3 regions of the Pseudonocardia sp. EV170527-09 genome follow, and region 2 is predicted to be linked to each of the others. Evidence: predicted binding sites of a transcription regulator. Region 2 holds the regulator's gene; each other region holds the start of a gene.
What was found. Region 2 encodes LexA, which represses DNA repair genes until DNA is damaged. Its sites were predicted from a motif close to CGAACACGTGTTCG; they were not measured.
Positions count from the first base shown of each region.

Region 1: the regulator LexA is predicted to act here: its motif matches at 1,385-1,398, upstream of FVA95_RS18200 (intein-containing Rv2578c family radical SAM protein).
Region 3: the regulator LexA is predicted to act here: its motif matches at 5,083-5,096, upstream of ruvC (crossover junction endodeoxyribonuclease RuvC).

Region 1 covers NZ_VRMC01000058.1:24,815-32,615, reverse strand. Annotated here, with positions in the region: gene FVA95_RS18205 (YibE/F family protein) at 1-1,298, opposite strand, end outside; gene FVA95_RS18200 (intein-containing Rv2578c family radical SAM protein) at 1,408-3,408, shown strand; gene aspS (aspartate--tRNA ligase) at 3,467-5,311, shown strand; gene FVA95_RS18190 (DUF389 domain-containing protein) at 5,312-6,253, shown strand; gene FVA95_RS18185 (hypothetical protein) at 6,265-7,470, shown strand; gene FVA95_RS18180 (GDSL-type esterase/lipase family protein) at 7,580-7,801, shown strand, end outside.
Region 2 covers NZ_VRMC01000069.1:19,441-27,241, reverse strand. Annotated here, with positions in the region: gene hflX (GTPase HflX) at 1-83, shown strand, start outside; gene FVA95_RS20140 (hypothetical protein) at 119-1,183, shown strand; gene lexA (transcriptional repressor LexA) at 1,213-1,971, opposite strand; gene FVA95_RS30915 (hypothetical protein) at 2,200-2,424, shown strand; gene FVA95_RS20125 (hypothetical protein) at 2,588-3,322, shown strand; gene nrdR (transcriptional regulator NrdR) at 3,952-4,443, shown strand; gene FVA95_RS20115 (vitamin B12-dependent ribonucleotide reductase) at 4,585-7,455, shown strand; gene FVA95_RS20110 (hypothetical protein) at 7,550-7,801, shown strand, end outside.
Region 3 covers NZ_VRMC01000039.1:35,936-43,736, reverse strand. Annotated here, with positions in the region: gene secF (protein translocase subunit SecF) at 1-11, opposite strand, end outside; gene secD (protein translocase subunit SecD) at 8-1,753, opposite strand; gene yajC (preprotein translocase subunit YajC) at 1,906-2,280, opposite strand; gene ruvB (Holliday junction branch migration DNA helicase RuvB) at 2,634-3,653, opposite strand; gene ruvA (Holliday junction branch migration protein RuvA) at 3,704-4,309, opposite strand; gene ruvC (crossover junction endodeoxyribonuclease RuvC) at 4,411-5,061, opposite strand; gene FVA95_RS14200 (alpha/beta hydrolase) at 5,192-6,340, shown strand; gene FVA95_RS14195 (MOSC domain-containing protein) at 6,340-7,005, shown strand; gene FVA95_RS14190 (hypothetical protein) at 7,063-7,740, shown strand; gene polA (DNA polymerase I) at 7,753-7,801, opposite strand, start outside.

The sequences.
Region 1 (7,801 bases), on a different contig from region 2:
TCGTCGAGCCCGGTGAGCCGGGAGGTGACGGTGAACAGGTAGCCGAGCAGCCCGATCAGGGCGAGCGAGGCCAGTGTGCCGAGCACCGCGCACGACGTCCGCGCGGTGAACCCGTGGGTCAGGTACAGCACCACGAACATGATCAGGCAGGCGCCGGTGACCGCGACCGCGAGCGGGGAGCCACCGGACAGGATCGCCGGCAGCACGAACCACAGCAGGATCACGAAGCTCAGCGCCAGACTGACCAGCGCCGCGAACCCGCGCAGCCGTCCCAGCACGACGACGGCCAGTGCGAACGCCGCCGCGAGCCACCCCAGCGGGGCGCCGCGCTGGAAGTCGACGAGCTGGTAGGAGCCCGCGTCGTCGGGGTTGGCGCCCGACCACGACAGGGTGACCGGGTCACCCACCGCGAACCGCGGTGTCGACGGCTCGTTCGGCACCAGCTGCACCAGGTCCCGTCCGGCACGGGGCCCGTCGGACAACGCGACCGTCACCCCCGTGCAGCGACGGTCCCCGGCGCCGGGGGAGCAGTCCGCGACCTGCACCGTGGTGACGGTGCCGTGCACCTGCTGGGTGGGCGGGATCTCCGGGACCGGGGTCGCCCCGGGCCACAGCAGGGCCACCCCGGCGAGCGTCGCGAGCACGCACGGCACGAGCAGCGCGACGAGCAGCCTCCGCACCCGTCGTCCGGCCGGGGACGCGGCACCGTGCCCGTGGCCGTGTCCCTGCTCGTGTCCCTGGCTGTGTCCCGCGCTGTGCGCCTCTCGGTGTGCCGCTCGGTGTGCCTCTCCGTGTCCTTCCCCGTGTCCTTCCCCGAGTCCCGCGCCGTGGTCGTGCCCGGTGGCGGGCGGTGCCGGTGCGCCGGTCGTGGTGCCGGGCCCCGCCGCGCCGGGACAGTCGCCCCAGCCGCCCGGGTGCCCGGCGCGGGGGATCGGGCCGGTCTCGGCACCGTCGTCGTGCCTGTCGTGCCTGCCGTGTCTGCCGTCCCTGCTGTCGGTGCCGTTGTCGGTGCCGCCGCCGGCGGGGTGCGGCGCGGCACGTCCTGCCGGTGCGGGGGAGGTGCCGGCGCCGTTCTCCTCGCGGGACGGACGGCGCGGGGCGGGTGTCCGGGTGCCGGGTGTCCGTGTGCCCGGTGTCCGCCGGGCCCGGTGCCGCGCCGGTTCGGTCGGGAGCCGGTGACCGCCCGAGGCGCCCGGTGCCCGGTCCTCGGCACGTCGCCGTCCCCCCGTCCGCGGAGCGGTGGGCCGGCCGCCGTCGGAGGCGGACGGGTCGCGCGGGCCGGGCGGGGGCGGGGGCACGTCCGCATCCTTGCAAACGATCTTCGGCCTGCGGGGTGCCGTTCGCCCGGACGCGACCGCCCGGCGACGACCGGTTGTCCGGCGTTCGAACTTGTGTTCGACTAGGGCGGTGCGATGGGACGGACAGCAGGTCGGGGCGGACGGTGTCGGACACGCGACGGCGCTGCCGGGGATGCGGGGGTTGCTGCGCTCGGTGCGCACCCCCGGGTTCGCGGACACGGTGTTCCACGAGGTCGAGGCGCGATCGGTGCTCAACCGAGTGCCGTCGTCGTCGCCGGTGCCGTTCGGGTGGACGGTCAACCCGTACCGCGGCTGCTCGCACGCCTGCACCTACTGCCTCGTCCCGGACACCCCGGTGCTCACCGCCGACGGCCGGTCCCGGCCCATCGGGCAGCTGCGCCCGGGTGACGAGGTGGTCGGCACCCTCGCCGACGGCGGCGGGCGGTGCCGGTTCGTCCGCACCCCGGTGCTCGCGCGCTGGTCGACCCGGCGCCGGGCGCAGGAGGTGACCCTCGACGACGGCACGGTGCTCGTCACGTCCGCCGAACACCGTTTCCTCACCACCTCCGGCTGGGCACACGTGCGCCCGGGGCGCTGCCGTTCCTCGGCGGACCGGCCGCACCTGACACCGGGGACGGCACTGGTCGGGCCCGGTGCGGCGGCGGTCCCGGGCGGGCCCCGGCCCGACGGGTACGCCGAGGGATGGCTCTGCGGGCTGGTCCGGGCCGACGCGGTGCGCGGGCGGGTGCGGGCCGAGCCGTTCCCGACCGGCTGGGTCGAGCTGGAGGCGCTCGCCCGCGCCCACCACCTGCTGACCGCGCGGCCGGTGCCCGTGGCCGCCGGAATGCTCGCGGCGCCCGCACCGTCGCCGACGGCCTGGCCGCACCGGCCCGCCCGCGGCTGGTCGGCCGGCTTCGTCGGCGGGATCGTCGACGCCTGCGGCGAGGTCTCCGCCGGGGTGCTGCGGATCGTGCCCGGCGAGGAGACGCTCGCCCGCGCCTGCGTCGACGCGCTGCGGCGGCTCGGGTTCCGGGTGGCCTCGGAGCCCTCGGCCCGGCCCGGGGTGCGGGCGCTGCGGGTGCTGGGCGGGGTCGCCGAGCAGCTGCGGCTGGTCGCGGTGACCGACCCGGCCGTGGCCCGGATGCGTGATGTCGGCGGCGCCCGCGTCGAGGAGCCGCCCGGGGGAGCGCCGCGGGTGGTGTCGATCCGCGACACCGGCACCCTCCGTCCGATGGTCGACATCACCACCGGCACCGGTGACTTCGTCGCCGCCGGGGTGGTCAGCCACAACTGCTTCGCCCGCAACACCCACACCTACCTGGACCTGGACGCGGGCGCGGACTTCGACTCCCAGATCGTGGTCAAGGTGAACGTCGCCCGGGTGCTGGAGCGGGAGCTGGCCCGGCCGTCGTGGCGGCGCGAGCACGTCGCGATGGGCACCAACACCGACCCCTACCAACGGGCGGAGGGCCGCTACCGGCTGATGCCGGGGGTGATCGGCGCGCTGGCCCGCTCCGGCACGCCGTTCTCCGTCCTGACCAAGGGCACCGTGCTGGGCCGGGACCTGCCGCAGCTCGCGGCCGCGAACGCCGACGTGCGCGTCGGCACCGGGGTGTCGGTCGCGCTGCTGGACCGGGAGCTGCAGTCGCACCTGGAGCCGGGCACGCCGAGCCCGCGGGCCCGGCTCGACCTGGTCCGCCGGATCACCGACGCCGGCCTGCCCTGCGGGGTCATGGTGGCCCCGGTGCTGCCCTGGCTGACCGACTCCACCGAGGCCCTCGACGCACTGCTGGGCGAGATCGCCGCTGCCGGGGCGAGCCGGGCCACGGTCCTCGCGCTGCACCTGCGCCCCGGGACCCGGGAGTGGTTCCTGGCCTGGCTGGGGCGGACCCAGCCCGTGCTGCTGCCGCGCTACGAGCGGCTCTACCGCGGCGGGTCCTACGCCACACCGGACTACCGCAGGGCCCTGGCCCGGCGGGTCTCCCCGCTGCTGGCCCGGCACGGCCTGGACCGGCCCGAACCGAACCCGCGGGACCCGGGGTGGACCCGGCAGCCGGTCGCGCCGGTGCGGCCACCGGACCCGGACGCGGGGCAGCTGAGCCTGCTGTGAGGCGGCGCCGGAAACCTGGTGGCAGGCGGCCCGGGCGGTGCCGATAGCCTTGACCGCCGTGATGCGAACCCACCCCGTCGGCGCCCTGCGTGCCGAGAACGCCGGCCAGACCGTGACCCTCGCCGGATGGGTGGCCCGCCGCCGCGATCACGGTGGCGTGATCTTCATCGACCTGCGGGACCGCTCCGGATCGGCCCAGGTGGTGTTCCGTGAGGGCGAGATGGCCGAGCGGGCGCACCGGCTGCGCTCCGAGTTCTGCATCCAGGTCGTCGGCGAGGTCGTCCGCCGGCCCGCGGGCAACGAGAACGCCGACCTGCCGACCGGCGACATCGAGGTCACGGTCACCGGGCTGACCGTGCTGTCGGAGTCCGCGCCGCTGCCGTTCCCGATCGACGAGCACACCGGCGTCGGCGAGGAGATCCGGCTCACCCACCGCTACCTCGACCTGCGCCGTCCCGGGCCGGCCGCGGCGATGAAGCTGCGCAGCGACGTGAACAAGGCCGCCCGCGACGTGCTCGCCGCCGAGGACTTCATCGAGGTCGAGACGCCGACCCTGACCCGGTCGACCCCGGAGGGCGCGCGCGACTTCGTCGTCCCGGCCCGGCTGCGCCCCGGCTCCTGGTACGCGCTGCCGCAGAGCCCGCAGCTGTTCAAGCAGCTGCTGATGGTCGGCGGGCTGGAGCGGTACTACCAGATCGCGCGCTGCTACCGGGACGAGGACTTCCGCGCCGACCGGCAGCCGGAGTTCACCCAGCTCGACATCGAGATGAGCTTCGTCGAGCAGGACGACGTCATCGCGCTGGCCGAGAAGGTGCTGGTCGCGCTGTGGAAGCTCGTCGGCTACGACGTGCCCACCCCGATCCGCCGGATGCCCTACGCCGAGGCGATGGCCCGCTACGGCTCGGACAAGCCCGACCTGCGGTTCGACATCGAGCTCACCGAGCTCACGTCCTACTTCGCGGGCACCGGGTTCCGGGTCTTCCAGAACCCCTACGTCGGCGCCGTCGTCATGCCGGGTGGGGCGTCGCAGCCCCGCAAGGTGCTCGACGGCTGGCAGGAGTGGGCCAAGCAGCGTGGCGCCCGCGGCCTGGCCTACGTGCTGATCGGCGAGGACGGGCAGGTCGACGAGCGCGGCCCCGTCGTCAAGAACCTGTCCGAGGCCGAGCGGTCCGGACTGGCCGAGGCCGTCGGCGCGAACCCCGGTGACTGCATCTTCTTCGCCGCGGGCACGCCGAGCGAGGCCCGCGCGCTGCTCGGTGCCGCCCGGGGTGAGATCGCGCGGCGCATCGGTGCGATCGACGAGTCGGCCTGGTCGTTCGTCTGGATCGTCGACGCCCCGCTGTTCGAGTCGGCCGCCGACACCGACGACGTCGCCGTCGGCGGCGGTGCGTGGACCGCGCTGCACCACGCGTTCACCTCGCCGACCCCGGAGTGGATCGACAGCTTCGAGAAGGACCCGGGCAACGCGCTGGCCTACGCCTACGACATCGTCTGCAACGGCAACGAGATCGGTGGCGGCTCGATCCGTATCCACTCGGCCGAGGTGCAGAAGCGGGTCTTCGAGGTCATGGGTCTGTCCGCGGAGGAGGCGCAGGAGAAGTTCGGCTTCCTGCTCGACGCCTTCGCCTACGGTCCGCCGCCGCACGGCGGGATCGCGTTCGGCTGGGACCGGATCACCGCGCTGCTCGCCGGCGTCGACTCGATCCGCGAGGTCATCGCCTTCCCGAAGACCGGCGGCGGGTTCGACCCGCTGACCCAGGCACCCGCTCCGATCACCGCCGCCCAGCGCAAGGAGGCCGGCGTCGACGCGAAGCCCGCCGCGGCCGCGCCAGGGGGTTCCGTGCCCGGCCCGCCGTCCGAGACCGGCGGCGGCGCCCCGGAGAAGCCCGGCCCGGCCGCGTAGGTGCTGCACCTGCGGGTGGTCTGTCCACCCGGACGGACCGCCGACGTCCGCACCGTCCTCGACGCCGAACCCGGGGTGGCCCACCTGGTGGTCCACCCCGGGGTGGCGGTGCACCCGGTCGGTGACCTGGTCGAGGCCGACGTCGCCCGGGAGTGCGCCGACGACCTACTGGGCAGGCTGTCCGATCTCGGCGTCGACCACGACGGCGGCATCACCCTCGAACAGCTCGACACGGTGCTGTCCGACCGGGCCGACGCCGCCGAGGAGGCCGCCCCGGGGGACGGCGCCGACGCCGTCGTCTGGGACGAGCTGATCCAGCGCACCGGCGAGGAGTCGCGGCTGTCGGGGACGTTCCTGACCTTCCTCACCATCGCCTGCCTGCTCGCCGCCGTCGGCGCGGTCACCGACTCGCCGGTCACCGTGGTCGGGGCGATGGTGCTGGGCCCGGAGTTCGGCCCGATGGCCGCGATGGCGGTCGGGCTGGTGCTGCGCCGTCGCGACCTGGTCTCGCGCGGCGCGCTCGCGCTCGCCGTGGGGTTCCCGCTGGCGATGGCCGTCACCGCCGTCGCGACCCTGGTGTTCGACCTGCTCGGCTGGTTGTCCTCGGCCGGGCTCGACAGCCTCGAGCAGATGGACTTCATCTACGAGGTGGGGCCGTTCTCGCTGGTCGTCGCCGTGCTCGCCGGGGCGGCCGGGATGCTGTCGCTGACCTCGGCGCGGTCGTCGGCGATGGTCGGCGTGGTCATCTCGGTGACGACCGTCCCCGCCGCCGCCTACGCCTCGGTCGCGGTGATCGAGGGACGCTGGAACGAGGCGGCACTGTCGGCGCTGCAGCTGGGGGTCAACCTGGTGGGCGCGATCGGCGCGGCAGCCGCGGTGCTGGCGTTCGCCCGGCGCGGGTCGCGACGTCGGGGCGCGGACCGCGCGCTCTCCGAAGGGTAGGGTCGCCTTCGATGACCGATCCGCAGTCGACTCCGGGCGCGGTCGCGGCGGTGGCCGGGGCCGCGCGGCTGCTGTCGCGGCGGGCCGGCTCGGAGGTCGAGCTGTACGAGCCCGAGGACCTCGGCGGCAGCGGCCGCTCGGTCGTCGCCCGGGCGCGGATGGCGAAGAACCCGTTCTCCGACCGGCGCAGCGTCGTCGTGAAGCACTACGCGCCGCCCGAGGACGGCTCGGCCGGCGCGGACCTCGTGTCGGACCCGTTCCGCTACGAGGTCGCGTCCTGCCAGCTGTTCACCGCGCTGCCCAGCGACGTCCGGCCCAGCCCGGTGATCATCGCGCACGACCCCGAGCAGCGGCTGCTCGTCCTGGAGGACCTCGGCCGCAGCCTGACCCTGGCCGACAAGCTCTTCGGCCCGGACGCCCACGCCGCCCGCACCTGCTTGCTCGGCTGGGCCCGCGGCCTGGGCCGGATGCAGGCCGCGACCGCCGGGCGGGAGGGCGACTTCGGCGCGCTGCTGCGCCGGCTGGGGGAGAAGGCACGCCGGGACCCGGTCGCCGACCAGGCCCGCGCCGCGCTGGCCGGGCTGCCGGAGCTGCTGGCCGGGATCCTGGGGGTCGAGGTGCCGGAGCTGGCGTCGTGGGAGGCCCAGGGCGGGGTGCGCCTGCTCGGCGGCACCGGGTTCCGCGCGTTCAGCCCGTCCGACACCTGCCCGGACAACAACCTGGTCACCAGCCGCGGGGTGCGGTTCGTCGACTTCGAGTGGGGCTGCTTCCGCGACGTCGTCCTCGACGCCGCCTACGTGCGGGTGCCCTTCCCCGGCTGCTCGTCGAGCTTCGCCCTGCCCGACGCCGTCGCCGACGCCATGCTCGACGCCTGGCGGGCCGAGGTCGCTCCGGTGTGGCCCGAGCTGGACGACCCGGAGCTGCTGGAGTCGCGCCTCGCCGACGCCCAGGTGCTGTGGGTGTGGTGGTCGACCTGGCGGCTGCTGCCGCGGGTGCCCGAGCGCGACGGGCCGATCGGCCCCGACGCCGGCCGGTCCCCCCGGATCTCCACGGCACTGCGGCACTACTGGCGACGCCTCGGTGTCACCGCGGAGGCGACGGCCCGACCCGGCACGGCCGCGCTGGCCGACGCCGTGGTGACCGCGCTGGACACCCGTTTCCCGGACGCGTCGTCGACGCTGCCACTGTTCCCCGCCTTCCGTGGTGGCGACTGGTAGGGGTCTGCACGACAGCGCTGCCCCGAGAGTTCCCGCGTCGGTACGAGACGCGTCACCGGTTGCACACGGAAACGGTGGCTGCGGCGGTGAGGGTGTCGGCGTGTCCCCGATGACCGCGCGCCCGTCCGTCGTCGATCCGGTCCTGCGCTCCGTCCGTCCCGTCGCCGCACCGCGTGCGACCGGGCGGCCCGTCCGGCACCTCGTACTGCTGGGCGACTCCACCGCCGTCGGGCTGGGGGATCCCCTGCCGGGCGGTGGCTGGCGCGGTGTCGGCCCACTGCTGCGCGACGCCCTCGACGATCCCGCCCGCCCCGGCTCGGTCCGGCTGGAC
Region 2 (7,801 bases):
CGGTGCTGCCGTTCGCGGTGGCGGGCTCGGCCCTCCCGACCGCTGCCGGCGCCGACCTGCCGGCGACGGCGGCGGGCCACTGAATGGGCGGCCGGGTGGGCCACCGCGGCCCGGGGGCGTGGCCCGCCGCCTGACCACGGTCCTCTGCCTGACCGGTGCGCTCACGGGTGCGGCCGCGCCGCCGCCCGGGGCGCACCCGGTCTGCACCGTCGACGACCTACGGCTGGCGGAGCTGTCCGGGCTGGTCGCCGAGGGCCCGCCCGGCGGAGCCCCGCAGCGCTACCACGCGATCGTCGACGGCGGCGGGACCGCGCGGGCGTTCACCCTGGACCCGTCCGGCTGCGCGGTCACCGGAACCCGGCAGGCCGACGTCCCGGTCACCGACGTCGAGGACCTCGGGCTCGGACCGGGCGGGGATCTCTGGCTCGCCGACACCGGTGACAACGGGGCGCAGCGTGGCTCGGTCCGGCTCGTCGTGCTGCCCCCGGCCGGGCCGCCACGCGTGTACGACCTGGTCCACCCCGACGGTCCGCGCGACGTCGAGGCGCTGCTGGTCGGCGACGACGGCGTGCCCCTGCTGGTCGACAAGACCACCGGGGCCGCCGGGGTGTACCGACCCGACGCACCGCTGCGCGACGACGGGGGCCCGGTCCCGCTGCGCCGGGTGGCACAGGTCGTGCTGCCCTGGTCGGGCACCGGCGGCGGGCCGCTCGGGGCCGCCGGGTCCCGCACGATCACCGGCGGCGGGGTCTCACCGGCCGGGGCCGACGGCGGACGCGCCGCCGTGCTGCGGACCTACACCGACGCCTGGGTGTTCCCGCTGCCCGTCGGCGGACCGGCGACGGCCGACGTGCTGGTCGCGGCGCTGGGCGGCGCACCACTGCCGGTGCCGTTGCCGGACGAGGCCCAGGGCGAGGCGATCGCCCCGGACGGCCGGGGTGCACTGCACTCCGGCAGCGAGGCCCGGGGCCTGACCGCGGCGGCGATCACCGTCGTCCCGGGCGCGGTGCCCGCGGCGACCGGCCCGCAGGCACCCGTCGTGGCCCAGCCCGTCGAGGTGCCGGAGTACCGCACGTACCCGTCGTGGCTGCCCGCCGCGGGCGGGGCCGCGGTGCTCGCGGCGCTGCTGGTGGCCGGTGCCGTCGCGATGTCCCTGCACGGACGGCGCCGCCGGTCCCGCTGACCGCGGGAACCGGGCGCCGCCCGAGGAGGTCAGAGGCGGCGCAGGACCGCCACGACGCGGCCGAGGATCGACGCGTCGTCACCCGGGATCGGGTCGTAGGCGTCGTTCGCCGGCATCAGCCAGATGTGCCCGTCCTTGCGGCGGAACGTCTTCACCGTCGCCTCGCCGTCGATCATCGCGGCCACGATCTCGCCCTGCTCGGCCACCGGCTGCTGGCGCACGACGACCCAGTCGCCGTCGGTGATCGCGGCGTCGACCATCGAGTCGCCCTTGACGTTGAGCAGGAACAGCGTGCCCTCGCCGACGATCTCGCGCGGCAGCGGGAACACGTCCTGCACGGCCTGCTCGGCCAGGATCGGGCCACCGGCGGCGATGTCGCCGATGAGCGGCACGAACGCCGGCGCCGGCCGCGCGGAACGCAGCTCGGCGGTGTCGGCGTCGGAGTCCGACCCGTCGGTGCCGGCGATCTGTTCCGGGCTGCGGACGTCGACCGCGCGGGTGCGGTTCGGGTCGCGCCGGAGGAAGCCCTTGCGCTCCAGGGTCCGGAGCTGGTGGTGCACCGACGAGGTGGACGTGAGGCCCACCGCGTCACCGATCTCGCGGACGCTGGGCGGGTAGCCGTACCGGTCCACCCAGTCCCGGATGACGGCCAGGACCTTCTTCTGCCGCGGGGTCAGGCCGCGGGTGTCGGTCGCGGGGTCGGGGAACTCCCGGACCGTCGCGGATCCCCGGTCCGCGGCGGTGCCGGTCACGCCGGGACCACCGTGTCCGGTGTCGTCCGCTGCCATCGCATTCGCCTCCTCGGGGTACTTACGGCGACGACCCTAGCCGTCGCGGGCCCGTTCGCCAAACATGCGTTCGAAGTCACCCGGGGCGTGTCGTGGATTCCGTCGGGCCGTGGTGGTAGAACATCGCACAGGCGTTCGATCGAACACCGGTTCGATCGGATGCCGTCCGCGTCGCCGTCCGGCCGCGCGGGGCGACCGGCAGCGGGAACGGCAGTGGGGGTGGCGATCGTGGATGCAGCGGTCATCGGGGGCGTGACGGTCATCGGACGGGCCCCGGTCGGCACCGCGGCCGACGTGGCGCGGCCCGTCCCGGCGTCGGGTCCCGTGCGCCGCGTGGTGGCGGCGGTGGGTGTCCTGCTCGCCTCGGCGGCCGCGGTCGTCGTGCTCGGGGTGGTCGCCGATGTCGCCGCCCACGGCCCGGTCGTACCGCCCACGGTCGGCGCGCCACGCTGAGAGCGTCTTCGGCACGGGCGGTGACCTGCGGAGACGCGGTTGTTGTCGGTGTCGGGTGCTACACCGCTCGTACGCCCGTTCGACCGGGCTCGGGGAAGGGCCGGTCGGGAGCGGGGGAGACGAGACCGCCCGGGGGACGGGCGGTCCGACGGCAGGAGGAACCATGCGAGAGCTCGACGAGCGGATCCGCGACCACGGCGCGGTCGGCTGCCTGACCGGTGCCCCCGCGCCCGGCGCCCCCACCTCGCGCGCCCGGCGCGCCGCCCGGGAGCGGGTGCGGGCCGCGGAGGGTGTGGCGGCCGGTCCGGCCGGTGCCGGCTCGTCGGCCGTCGCGCGCGCCGCACACCGGTGGGCCGCCCACGGTGCACGGGAGCGCGCACTGACCGAGTCGGTCGCGCGGCACCCCGCCGCCCGTTCCCGGCGCGCCACGACGCCCGCTGTCCCGGCGTCTGGTGTTTCGGCGCCCGGTCCGACGGCGCCCGGTCCGACGGCTCACGGGCGCGCGGCCCGGGCCGCGGCACCGGCTGGTCCAACGGTCCCGCGTGGCGTCACCGGTGGTCCGAACGTCGCGGTCCGGACGCCCCGCTGCACCACCTCGGCGCCGGGCTCCACGGCGACCCTGGTGCGGCCCGCACGGGTCGCGGCGCCGTCCGGTCCGCGGTCGGTGGCCGTGCCGGCGCCCCGCACGGTCCGTCCGCTGGACCGGCGTTGCCTGGTCCCGGCCCGCCCGCGTCCGGCCCGCAGCCGGGTCCGCGGGCGCCTGGAGCGGTTCCTGACCGGGGTCGCGGTGCTGCTGTGCGCAACGACCGCGGTGGTGGCGCTCGGGCTGCTGGGCGACGCGGCGGCGGGCTGGAACGCCCCCGCGGCCGCCGTGCCGTCGGTCGGTGCCGTGCGCTGAGACGGGTCGGGGCCGTGGTGCGGTCCCGGTGGGCCGGGCCGGTGACGCGGAGTGGTGCCGGCGTGTCCGGCCCGGATCGTGCAGTGGTGCGGTCCCGGCGTGCCGGGCTCCCGGGACGGAGCCGGTCGGCCGGGGCCGTGGTGCGGTGCCGGCGCGGCAACCGTGGTCACCGCGGCGACGGTGCGGTGACGGTGTGGAGCGACCCGGCGCCGAGCCCGGCGTCGTATCGGGTGACGGCGTGCGCTGGGCCGGCGCGCGGATGTCGGGCTGCGGTCGCCGGGATGTCGCCGGATCGTCGGCGGCGTGCCGCCGGGCGCGTCCGCCGGGCGTGTCCCCGCATCGGGTGGCCGCCGGTCGCGGTCCCCGCGGCGCGACGGACGGCGCCGCGCGCGACGTTCCTCGGCGCCACCAGCGCCGATGTCCCGCTCCATGATCGTCGGCGACGAGCCGGTCGCGGAACGTGGTGTGCAACGCTCGGATCCCGATCGGGCGAAGCTCGGCGCGGCGTGGGCCCCGGGATGGCGGACCCCTAGATGTAGGGGTTACATTGACGTTGTTCCGCCACTGGTTGGGGGGATGGATCGCTGCGGAGAGTTTCCGGAACGTTACGGGAGAGGGTGTGAGCGTCCATGCGCTGCCCGTTCTGCCGGCATCCGGACTCCCGCGTGATCGACTCACGGACCGCCGACGACGGGACCTGCACCCGTCGGCGCCGGTCCTGCACCTCGTGCGGACGACGGTTCACCACGGTCGAGGAGGCCGTGCTCGCCGTCGTCAAGCGCAGTGGGGTGACCGAGCCCTTCAGTCGACAGAAGGTCGTCAGCGGGGTTCGGCGGGCGTGCCAGGGCCGGCCGGTCGACGAGGACGACCTGCAGCAGCTCGCCCACCGGGTCGAGGAGACCGTGCGGGCACGCGGGGCGGCGGAGCTTCCCAGCCACGAGGTCGGACTGGCGATCCTCGGGCCGCTGCGTGAGCTCGACGAGGTCGCGTACCTGAGATTTGCGAGCGTCTATCGCTCCTTCTCCTCCATCGAGGACTTCGAGAAGGAGATCGCCGACCTGCGTTCGGCGGCTGCCGGGGAAGCAGCCGACGACGAGGCCGGCCACAACCGGGACGGGTGAGCCGCTCGGCGGCACGGGTCCGGCGCGCACCCCGCGAGGGGGCGACCGGTACCGGCCGTCGTCGCAGGTCGTACCGGAGGGGAAGACCGTCCGCGCACCCCAGCGCGCGGGTGATACACGGTGACAAGTGCGGAGGCATGCATGACCGAGACCGTCGGGGGCCCGACGACAGACACCGGTGAGAGCGCGGCTACCAAGCCGGCGCGCAGCCGCGGGAAGACCGGCGCCAAGCGCGCGCCCGGCCTGACCGTCCAGCGTGTCTTCACCACCGAAGGGGTTCACCCCTACGAGGAGGTGGAGTGGGAGCGCCGCGACGTCGTCATGACCAACTGGCGCGACGGCACGGTCAACTTCGAGCAGCGCGGCGTCGAGTTCCCGCGCAGCTGGTCGGTCAACGCCACCAACATCGTCACCAGCAAGTACTTCCGCGGTGCGGTGGGCTCGGACACCCGTGAGTCGAGCCTGAAGCAGCTCGTCGAGCGGGTCGTCGGCACCTACAAGCGGGCCGGTCTCGAGCACGGCTACTTCGCCACCGAGGGCGACGCCGAGATCTTCGACCACGAGCTGACCTGGATGCTGATCCACCAGGTGTTCAGCTTCAACTCGCCGGTGTGGTTCAACGTCGGCACCGCCAGCCCACAGCAGGTCAGCGCCTGCTTCATCCTCTCGGTCGACGACACCATGGAGTCGATCCTGAACTGGTACCGCGAGGAGGGCCTGATCTTCAAGGGCGGCTCCGGTGCCGGCCTGAACCTCTCGCGCATCCGCTCGTCGAAGGAGCTGCTGTCCTCGGGCGGCACCGCCTCGGGCCCGGTCTCGTTCATGCGCGGTGCCGACGCCTCCGCGGGCACCATCAAGTCCGGCGGTGCCACGCGGCGCGCGGCGAAGATGGTCGTCCTCGACGTCGACCACCCCGACATCGAGGAGTTCGTCGAGACCAAGGCCAAGGAGGAGGCCAAGGTCCGCGTCCTGCGCGACGCCGGCTTCGACATGGACCTGGGCGGCTCCGACATCACCTCGGTGCAGTACCAGAACGCCAACAACTCCGTCCGCGTCACCGACGAGTTCATGCGCGCGGTCGAGGAGGGCACCGACTTCGGTCTGCGTGCCCGGATGACCGGCGAGGTCATCGAGCGCGTCGACGCCCGCACGCTCTTCCGCGGCATCGCCGAGGCGGCCTGGAACTGCGCCGACCCGGGCATCCAGTACGACGGCACGATCAACGACTGGCACACCACCCCGGAGTCCGGCCGCATCAGCGCGTCGAACCCGTGCTCGGAGTACATGCACCTGGACAACTCCAGCTGCAACCTGGCGTCGCTGAACCTGCTGAAGTTCCTCGACTCCGACGACCGGTTCGACGCCGAGACCTTCGCCAAGGCCGTCGAGCTGATCATCACCGCGATGGACATCTCGATCTGCTTCGCGGACTTCCCGACCGAGCCGATCGCCGACACCACCCGGAAGTTCCGCCAGCTGGGCATCGGCTACGCCAACCTCGGCGCGCTGCTCATGGCGACCGGCCACGCGTACGACTCCGAGGGCGGCCGCGCGCTCGCCGGGTCCATCACCTCGCTGATGACCGGTGCCGCGTACAAGCGCTCCGCCGAGCTCGCCGGTGTCGTCGGCCCGTACGAGGGCTACGCGCGCAACGCCGAGGCCCACCAGCGGGTCATCCGCAAGCACGCCGCGGAGAACGACCGCATCCGCACCTTCGCCTCCAGCACCCCGGTGCAGAAGCTCGCCACCCAGGTCTGGAAGCAGTGCCAGGACATCGGTGAGGTCAACGGCTGGCGCAACGCGCAGGCGTCGGTGCTGGCCCCGACCGGCACGATCGGCCTGATGATGGACTGCGACACGACCGGCATCGAGCCGGACCTGGCGCTGGTCAAGTTCAAGAAGCTGGTCGGCGGCGGCTCCATGCAGATCGTCAACCAGTCGGTGCGCCGGGCCCTGGACAACCTCGGCTACCAGGCCGAGCAGACCGAGGCGATCGTCGAGTACGTCGCCGAGCACGGCCACGTCGTCGACGCCCCGGGCATGAAGCCCGAGCACTACGAGGTGTTCGACTGCGCCATGGGCGACCGGACGATCGCCCCGATGGGCCACGTCCGCATGATGGCCGCCGCGCAGCCGTTCCTGTCCGGCGCCATCTCCAAGACGGTCAACATGCCCGAGCGGGCGACCGTCGCCGACGTCGAGCGGATCTACCTCGAGGGCTGGCGCCTCGGCCTCAAGGCCCTGGCGATCTACCGCGACAACTGCAAGGTCGGCCAGCCGCTGTCCGCCGGGAAGGGCGGCGACACGAAGGCCTCCGGTGACACCGCCGAGGCCGAGAAGGTCACCGTCGTCGAGCAGCGGCCGGTCCGCAAGCGGCTGCCGAAGAAGCGGCCCAGCGAGACCGTGTCGTTCACCGTCGGCGGCGCCGAGGGCTACCTCACCGCCGGCAGCTACCCCGACGACGGCCTCGGCGAGATCTTCGTCAAGCTCGGCAAGCAGGGCTCGACCCTGGCCGGCGTGATGGACGCCTTCTCGATGTCGATCTCGGTGGGCCTGCAGTACGGCATCCCGCTGGAGTTCTACGTCTCGAAGTTCTCCAACCTGCGCTTCGAGCCGGCCGGGATGACCGACGACCCGGACGTGCGGATCGCGACCTCGGTGCTGGACTACCTGTTCCGCCGCCTGGCGCTGGACCACCTGCCGTACGAGAAGCGCGCCCAGCTGGGCATCTTCTCCTCCGACGAGCGGTCCGCCCAGGTCGAGAACGACTACGGCACCGGCGAGAAGCTCGACATCGAGGAGTTCCGTTCCTCGGTGCCGACGATCGAGGAGCGCAAGGAGGCCGGTGCCGAGCCCGCACCGGTCGAGGTCGGCAGCTCCACCGAGCTGCTCGAGCTGCGGCTGGGCAAGGCCGCCGACGCCCCGCTGTGCATGACCTGCGGGACGAAGATGCGCCCCGCCGGGTCCTGCTACCTCTGCGAGGGCTGCGGCTCCACCAGCGGCTGCAGCTGAGCGACACCGCACCACACCGGGGCGGCTCCGACATCGGGGCCGCCCCGGCGCGCGTGGCGGAGCAGGGATCGTCGGTGCAGGGATCGGAGACCGGGTGACCGAGGACCGCACCGCGGAGGTGGCCGGGCGCCTGCGCGTCGACGTGCGGGTGCTCGCCGTGCTCGTCGCCGCCCCGTGGCGCGTCGCGGACGGCCACGACACCGCGCCCGTCGCCGAGCGGCCGGGGGAGCGCGGCACCGTCTACGTGGGCGTCCCGTCCCCGGCGGAGCTGCGTGAGCTCGACCTGCCGACCGACGGGCTGCGGCACTTCGGGCTCACCCCGGCCGACCTGCGGCGGGGCGGCTGG
Region 3 (7,801 bases), on a different contig from region 2:
GGGTTCGTCATGCGCCCGCTCCCTTCCCGGTGGTGGCCGCGCGCCTGCCGACGGCCGGCTTCTCACGGCGGTGCCGCTGCCCGATCCGGTCGACCGCGCCGAGCCCGGACAGCCCGGGCCTGCCCAGCGACTTCGACCGGGAGATGAGCACGACCAGCGGGAACGTCACGAGGAACACGACGACGAGGTCGAGGACCGTGGACATGCCCAGGGTGAACGCGAAGCCGCGGACCTCGCCGACGGCCAGGATGTAGAGCACCGCGGCGGCGAGGAAGCTGACGGCGTCGGCGGTGAGGATCGTGCGCCGCGCCCGCTCCCAGGACCGCGGGACGGCCGAGCGGAACGTGCGGCCCTCCCGCATCTCGTCCTTGAGCCGCTCGAAGAAGATGACGAACGAGTCGGCGGTGATGCCGATGGCGATGATGAACCCGGCGACCCCGGCGAGGTCGAGGGTGAACCCGATCCAGCGCCCCAGCAGGATCAGCACCGCGTAGACGACCAGGCCGGACAGGGCCAGCGACAGGATCGTCAGGATGCCGAGCAGCCGGTAGTAGAACAGGCAGTAGGCGAACACCAGGGCCAGTCCGACGGCGCCGGCGAGCAGCCCGGCCTCCAGCGAGGCGAGCCCCAGGGTGGCCGAGACGGTCTGGGCGTTGCCGGAGTCGAACGACAGCGGCAGCGAGCCGTAGCGCAGCACCTGGGCGAGCTGCTGGGCCCGCTCCTGGTTGAACTGCCCCGAGATCTGGGTCTGCCCGTAGATCGGCTGGTTGATCGTGGGGGCCGAGACGACGTCGCCGTCGAGCACGAACGCCACGTTCTTGCCGACGTTGTTCGTCGTGTACTGCCCCCAGGTGTCGGCGCCCTGCGGCTTGAAGGTCAGCGAGACCACCCAGCCTGCGCCCTGCGGGTTCTGCTGGGCCTGGGCCGAGGCGATCTCGGTGCCCTCCAGGAAGGAGGGGCCGAGCAGGTACTTGTTCTGCTTGTCCTCGCTGCACGCGACCAGCGGCTTCGTCGGGTCGTCGTAGCCCTGCAGCGGGTCGGGGGCGTTGCAGTCCAGGGTCAGCAGCGCCTGCAGCTGGGTGGCCTGGTCGGTGCTCTGCCGGGTCTCACGGAGCTTCGCGACCTCGGCGGCGACCCGCGGGTCGTCCGGGGCGAGCCCGCCCGGGCCCGGAGCGGGGGACGGCGCAGGCGTCGGCGGCGGGTCCTGCAGCGGCGAGACCTGCGCGACCGGGGCGACGGGGCGGCTCTGCTCGCCCATCCCCTGCGGCTGCGCAGGGGCAGGGCTCGCGGGGGCCGGGCTCGCCGGGGCCTGGCCGGTCTGCGCGCCCTGGCCCGGTGCGGGCTGCCCGCCGGCGGCCTGGTTCGCCGGGACCGGGCCCTGCAGCACCTCACGGAAACGCAGCTGGGCGGTCTGCCCCAGGGAGCGGGCCTGCTCGCCGGCGTCACCGGGGACGGTGATGACGATGTTGCTGCCGTCCAGCTGGACCTCGGCGCCGCTGACACCGAGCCCGTTGACGCGCTGCTCGATGATGTCCTGCGCCTGGACCAGCTGGTCACGCGGCGGTGGCTGCCCGTCGGTGGTGCGCGCGGTGAGCGTGACGCGGGTGCCACCCTGCAGGTCGATGCCCAGCTTCGGCGTGAGGTTGCCGCCCCCGGTGAGGAACACCAGTGCGTACAGCACCACGACGATGCCTGCGAAGGCCGTCAGGTAGCGCCAGGGGCGCACGTGCTGCTGCCCCGACGACGTTGCCACGTGATCGTTCTCCTGATCCGACTCGTGCGGCGGCCGCGGCCGGCCTCACGGTCGGTCGCCGTCCCACCGGGCCGGTGCGGCAGAGCCGCGGCCGGACCCGGTACGGACGCCGAGGCCGCCGGAACGGGCCGTCCGGCCCGTTCCCGACGTGCTCAGTGGATGGTCGGCTTGTTCTCCGACGCGTCCTTGTCGGCCGGCTCGGCGACGGTCTCCTCCGTCGCCTCGTCGGTCGTGACCTTCTCCCGGATCGCCGCACGCAGCCAGGTGGTGACCACGCCGTCGGCGATCTCGAGGTCGATCGTGTCCTCATACGAGGCGTCGACGATGGTGCCCCGCAGCCCGGACGTGGTGACGACGACGTCGCCGTCCTCCAGCGCCTGCTGCATCGCCTGCGTCTCCGCCATCTGCCTGCGCTGCTTGCGGCCGTTGAGGAACAACGGCACGAACAGCAGCAGGATGATGAGGAACGGCAGCAGGGAGAAGATGCTCGAGCCGCCACCGGCCTGCTGGGCGAGAATTGATGTCATCGTGCGGGGTCTCCGTCTCGTCTCGTAATCGTGAGTGTGCCAGCCGGGACCGACACCGACGGCCTGCCCCCTCCCGGCGGCGGACCGCTCGTCGCAGTGCGGCGGGCCGAACGGCGTCGTCCGAGACCTGTCGACTGTCCGACCTGCCCCGGAACGAGTCGCACGCCCGGATCGTTCCGACGTCCCGGTCCGGGTCGCCGGTCGGGGCACGCGGTGTCCGGAGGGCTCCGCGCGGTGTGCGGGCACCAGGGTGCCCGTCGTCCCGGCCGGGCGCTGCCCGATCCGTTCGGTCCGTCCGGATCCTCCCATGTGCGACCGGCCGTGCGCTCCGGTGCCCCGGCGGCGCGCCCGGGTCAGAACAGCGGGTCGGTCCGGTGCCCGGCCGGCGCGTCCGCGGGCGGGGTGAGCCCGAGGTGGGTCCAGGCCAGCGGGGTCGCGACCCGCCCGCGCGGGGTGCGGGCGATCATCCCGGCCCGCACCAGGTAGGGCTCGCAGACCTCCTCGACGGTCCCGGGCTCCTCCCCCACCGCGACGGCGAGGGTCGACACCCCGACCGGGCCGCCGTGGAAGGAACGGACCAGCGCGCCGAGCACGGCGCGGTCGAGGCGGTCGAGGCCGAGCTCGTCGACGTCGTAGACGGCCAGCGCGTCGCGGGCGACCTCCCGGGTGACCACCCCGTCCGCACGGACCTCGGCGTAGTCGCGGACCCGGCGCAGCAGCCGGTTCGCCACCCGGGGGGTGCCGCGGCAGCGACCGGCGATCTCGGCCCCGCCGTCGGGGCGCAGGTCGATGCCGAGGATCCCGGCGGCACGGCGGAGCACCAGTTCCAGCTCGGGGACGTCGTAGAACTCCATCTGCCCGGTGAACCCGAACCGGTCGCGCAGCGGACCGGTCAGTGACCCGGCCCGCGTCGTGGCGCCGACCAGGGTGAACGGCGCGACCTCGAGCGGGATCGAGGTCGCCCCCGGGCCCTTGCCGACGACGACGTCGACCCGGAAGTCCTCCATCGCGAGGTAGAGCATCTCCTCGGCGGGCCGGGCGGTGCGGTGGATCTCGTCGATGAACAGCACGTCGCCGGGCACGAGGTTGGACAGCATCGCCGCGAGGTCCCCGGCACGCTCCAGCGCCGGGCCGGAGGTCAGCCGGATCGCGGCCCCCATCTCCTGGGCGATGATCATGGCGAGGCTGGTCTTGCCGAGCCCGGGCGGGCCGGACAGCAGGATGTGGTCCGGCGGGTCGCCGCGGCGACGGGCGCCCTCCAGCACCAGCTGCAGCTGCTCGCGGACCCGGGGCTGGCCGACGAACTCGGCCAGCGAACGGGGCCGCAGCGACGCCTCGACGTCGGTGTCCCCCGGCTGGACCCCGGCGTCCACGGCGCGCTCGTCGAGCCGGCCGCCGACCCCGGCGTAGGGGTCGGGGTCGGTCACCGCGACCTGCCCAGGCTCGACAGCGCGGTGCGCAGCAGGTCCCGGGCGTCGGTGTCGGGGGCGTGGGCGAGCACCGCGTCGACGGCCTGCTCGGCCGGGCGCTGGGTGAACCCGAGCCCGAGCAGCGCCTCGACGACCTGGTCGCGCACCCCGAGCATCGGGGCCGGTGCGGCCGCGACGGCGCCCGCGGGCACCGCAGCCGGCGCGGTCACCTTGTCGCGCAGCTCCACGACCAGGCGCTCGGCGCTCTTGCGCCCGACGCCGGGGATGCGGGTGAGCACGGCCAGGTCGCCGTCGGCCAGCGCGCGGCGCAGTGTGTCCGGCTCCAGCACCGCGATCGTCGCGAGCGCGAGCCGCGTCCCGATCCCGGACACCGTCTGCAGCAGCAGGAACAGCTCGCGTTCCTCGGCGTCGGCGAACCCGTAGAGGGTCAGGGAGTCCTCGCGCACCACCAGCGTGGTCGGCAACCGGGCCTCGTCCCCGCGACGCAGCCCGCCCAGCGTGGCGGGGGTGGCGTACACCGCGAGCCCGACCCCACCCACCTCGATGACCGCGTGGTCCAGCCCGATCTCCAGCACCGGACCGCGCACCGAGTGGATCACTGACAGGTCCCCTTCCGACGAACGACCGTTCGAGCACCGACGCTACCGGGCCGCACCGACCGGACCGCACGCGACACCACGCCACCACCGGGCGAGAGGGGTCAGCGCGCGCGCCACCCGCCGGCCGAGCGGGCGTCGGCCGCCGCGCGTGCCGCGGCCCACTGCTCGGCGGCACCGGGCCGGGTGCCACCCCGCTCCCGCTGGGCCTCGGCCAGCCGGGCCCGGTGCACCGCGGCCAGCTCCTCGGCGCGGGCCTGGGCCTGCGCCATCCGGTCGATCATCGGTGAGCGCCAGCAGTGGCAGATGGCGAGCGCGAGCGCGTCGGCGGCGTCGGCGGGCTTCGGGGGTGCGTCCAGGCCGAGGAGCCGGGTGACCATCGCGGTGACCTGCGCCTTGCCCGCGCGGCCCTCACCGGTGACGGCGGCCTTCACCTCGCTGGGGGTGTGGAAGGCGACCGGTAGCCCCGCCCGGGCCGCGACGAGCGCGACGACGCCGCTGACCTGCGCGGTGCCCATCACGGTGCGGACGTTGTTCTGGCTGAACACCCGCTCGACGGCGATCACGTCGGGTCGGTGCCGGGCCACCCAGCGCTCCACCTCGTCGGCGACGGCGAGCAGCCGCCGTTCCAGCGGCAGGGCCGGCTCGCTGCGGGCGACGCCGACGTCGACGAACCCGACGGTCCGGCCCGCACCGGCCTCGACGACGCCGATGCCGCACCGCGTCAGTCCGGGGTCGACCCCGAGCACCCGCACCGCGTCCCCCTCGCCTCGGACCGCACAGCCGTTCGAGAACCGTACCGGTCGGGACGGTCCCATCCGGGCGGGCACGCCGGACCGGCGGGTCCGGGCCGGGCCGGACGGAGCGGGATGACAGGGTGCGCAGGTGACGTCGTTCCTCCGGGTCCTCGCGTGGGTGTGGGCCGCGCTGCTGCTGGTCGTGCTGGTGGGGACGTTCCGCCCCGAGACCCCGGCGATCGGGCTCGCGGGGTCGTTCCTGTCCGGCGCATACCCGCTGCACGTCGCCCTCGCCGGAGTGCTGGGGATCCTGTTCGGGCTGGCCGCGCGGGCCGCGGGCGCCCGGTTCACCGGCGTCGCGACGGCGGTGCTCGCCCTGGCGGCGGTCGTCGGGTCGGTCACGGTGCTGGCCGCGCAGGGCCGGGCCGCGTCCGAGCAGGGCGTCCCGCTGGACTGGACGGCGGCGCTGACCGAGCTGGGCCAGCCCGACGGGAAGCCCGACCGGTCGGTGGAGTTCGCCCCCGGCCGCACGCTGGACCTCTACCTGCCGACCGGCGCGGGTCCACATCCGACGATGGTCTGGGTGCACGGCGGGTCGTGGACCAGCGGGGACCGCAGCGACCGCACCGCGCTGAACCGGTGGCTCGCCGAGCGCGGCTGGGCGGTCGCCGCGGTGGACTACCGGCTGCCGCCGCCCGAGCCCGTCGGCCGTGACCAGCAGCGCGACGTCGCGTGCGCCGTCGACTGGGTCCGCGCGCACGCGGGCGAGGCGGGTCTGGACCCCGCGCGGCTGGTCCTGGGCGGGCAGTCCGCCGGGGCGACGCTGGCGCTGTCGGTCACCTCCGGGCTGCTCGACGGGACGCTGGCGTGCTCCGAGGCACCCGCCGCGTACGGCGGCACCGGCCCGGCCGACGCCCCACCGCCGACGCCCGGCCCGCCGCCGGTCGGCGTGGTCGCCTACTACCCGCCCGTCGACCTGACGCTGGTCGACCCCGACGTGGCGCGCACCCTGTTCGGCGGCACCGCCGACCAGGCGCCGGGCCTGCTGCGGCTGCTCTCCCCCGCCGAGCAGGTGCGACCCGGGCTCCCACCGACCCTGCTGCTGGTCGGCTCCGCGGACCACTACGTCCTGCCCGACCGGGTCGCCGCCTACGACCGGCAGCTCCGATCCGCGGGGGTCGACGGCAGGCTGGTCACCGTCCCCTACGCCGACCACGTCTTCGACCGCCCCTTCGGCAGTCCCGGTGCGCAGCTGACCCGAGAGGCCGTGATCCGCTTCCTGACCGGGCTGAACTGATGCGGGTCGAGATCACCGCACTGGTGGTCGCCTCCCGGCACGCCTACGAGGGCAGGCCCGCCGACGGGCCGCGTCCCGACCCGGAGCCGCCGCTGCGCGACGAGGTCCGGGTGCGCGCCGGCCACGGGATCGTCGGCGACCGCTACGCCGGCCGACCGGCGCACGCCCGGGCCGCGGTGACGCTGCTGGCCGCGGAGTCGCTGGACCACCTGCGCACGGTCCTCGGCGACGTCGTCGAGGCCACCGCGACCCCGCGGGCGGCGCGGCGCAACATCGTGCTGCGGGGCGCCCCGGTCGACGCGCTCGCCGCACCGGGCCGGGGCGGCACCGGCGCGCTGTTCGCCCTGGACTCCGGCGACGGCCCGGTCCGCTTCCGCGCGCACCGCGCCGCCGCGCCGTGCCGCTGGATGGACACCGAGATCGGCGACGGCGCGTGGGCCGCGCTGCGTGGCCGGGGCGGGGTCCGCTGCGAGCCCCTCGACGACGGCGTGCTCCGCGTCGGCCCCGCCGAGCTGACGATCCTGGAACGGGCGGCGGCCGCACCGCAGACGGCCTTACCGCCGACAGCCGCACCGCGGGGATCCGCGACGCCGGGAGCCGCACCGCCGGACGCCGGGCACGAACCGTCCGGCGGGGGGCCCGCACCGTCCGCCGCCGCGCCGTAACAGCAGGTGGGAGGGTTTGCGACCCTACCGACGTCGGCACCGCAGGAGGTGACGCCGATGTCGTCCCCGGTCCCGCATCCCCGCCGCCCCGACGTGCCACCGGCCGTCCCCGCGCAGGGGGGCGTCGTTGTGCACCGGGGTCTGCCCGGGGACCGGGCGACCTGGGCCCGCCGGGCCGTCCTGATCGGGGAGCTGCTGGTCGCCCTGGCCGATGCCGAGTCCGACGGTCTGGGGCTTCCCCCGTCGCTGGCCGGGCGGCGTGCGCTGCGGGCGTGGTCGCGTTCCGCGGAACGCGCGGTGGCCGCGGCCGGGGACGCCGAGGCGGTCGTCTCGGTCCACACCGACGACGCCGACGTCCTCGCCGCCGCCGGGCGCGACCTGGCCGCGGTGCTGCGCCACGAACGCGACATCCGACGCCGCACCGGCCCCCGTGCCACCCCGACCGGCGCCACGGCCGACACCACGACCGGTGTCACGGCCGGCACCACAGGCACCGCAGGCACGGCCGACACCACGGGCGACGCGGGCACGGCCGACACCGCCGACACGGTCGGGCGGCTCTGCGCGATCCTGCACGCCACGGCCCGCCGTCAGGACGTCGCGGTCGAGCAGCTCGTCGCGGAGCTGGGCCGCGCCGCCCGGATCCTGGCACCGGGACATCTGCGCCCCCGCTCCGTACCCGCCCTCGGCACGGGAGCCGGCACCGCGCCCACCCCGGGAGCGGTCGCCGGCTGACCCTGGCGCGGGTCAGTGCGCCGCGGCGTCCCAGCTCCGGCCGGACCCCACCGACACCTCC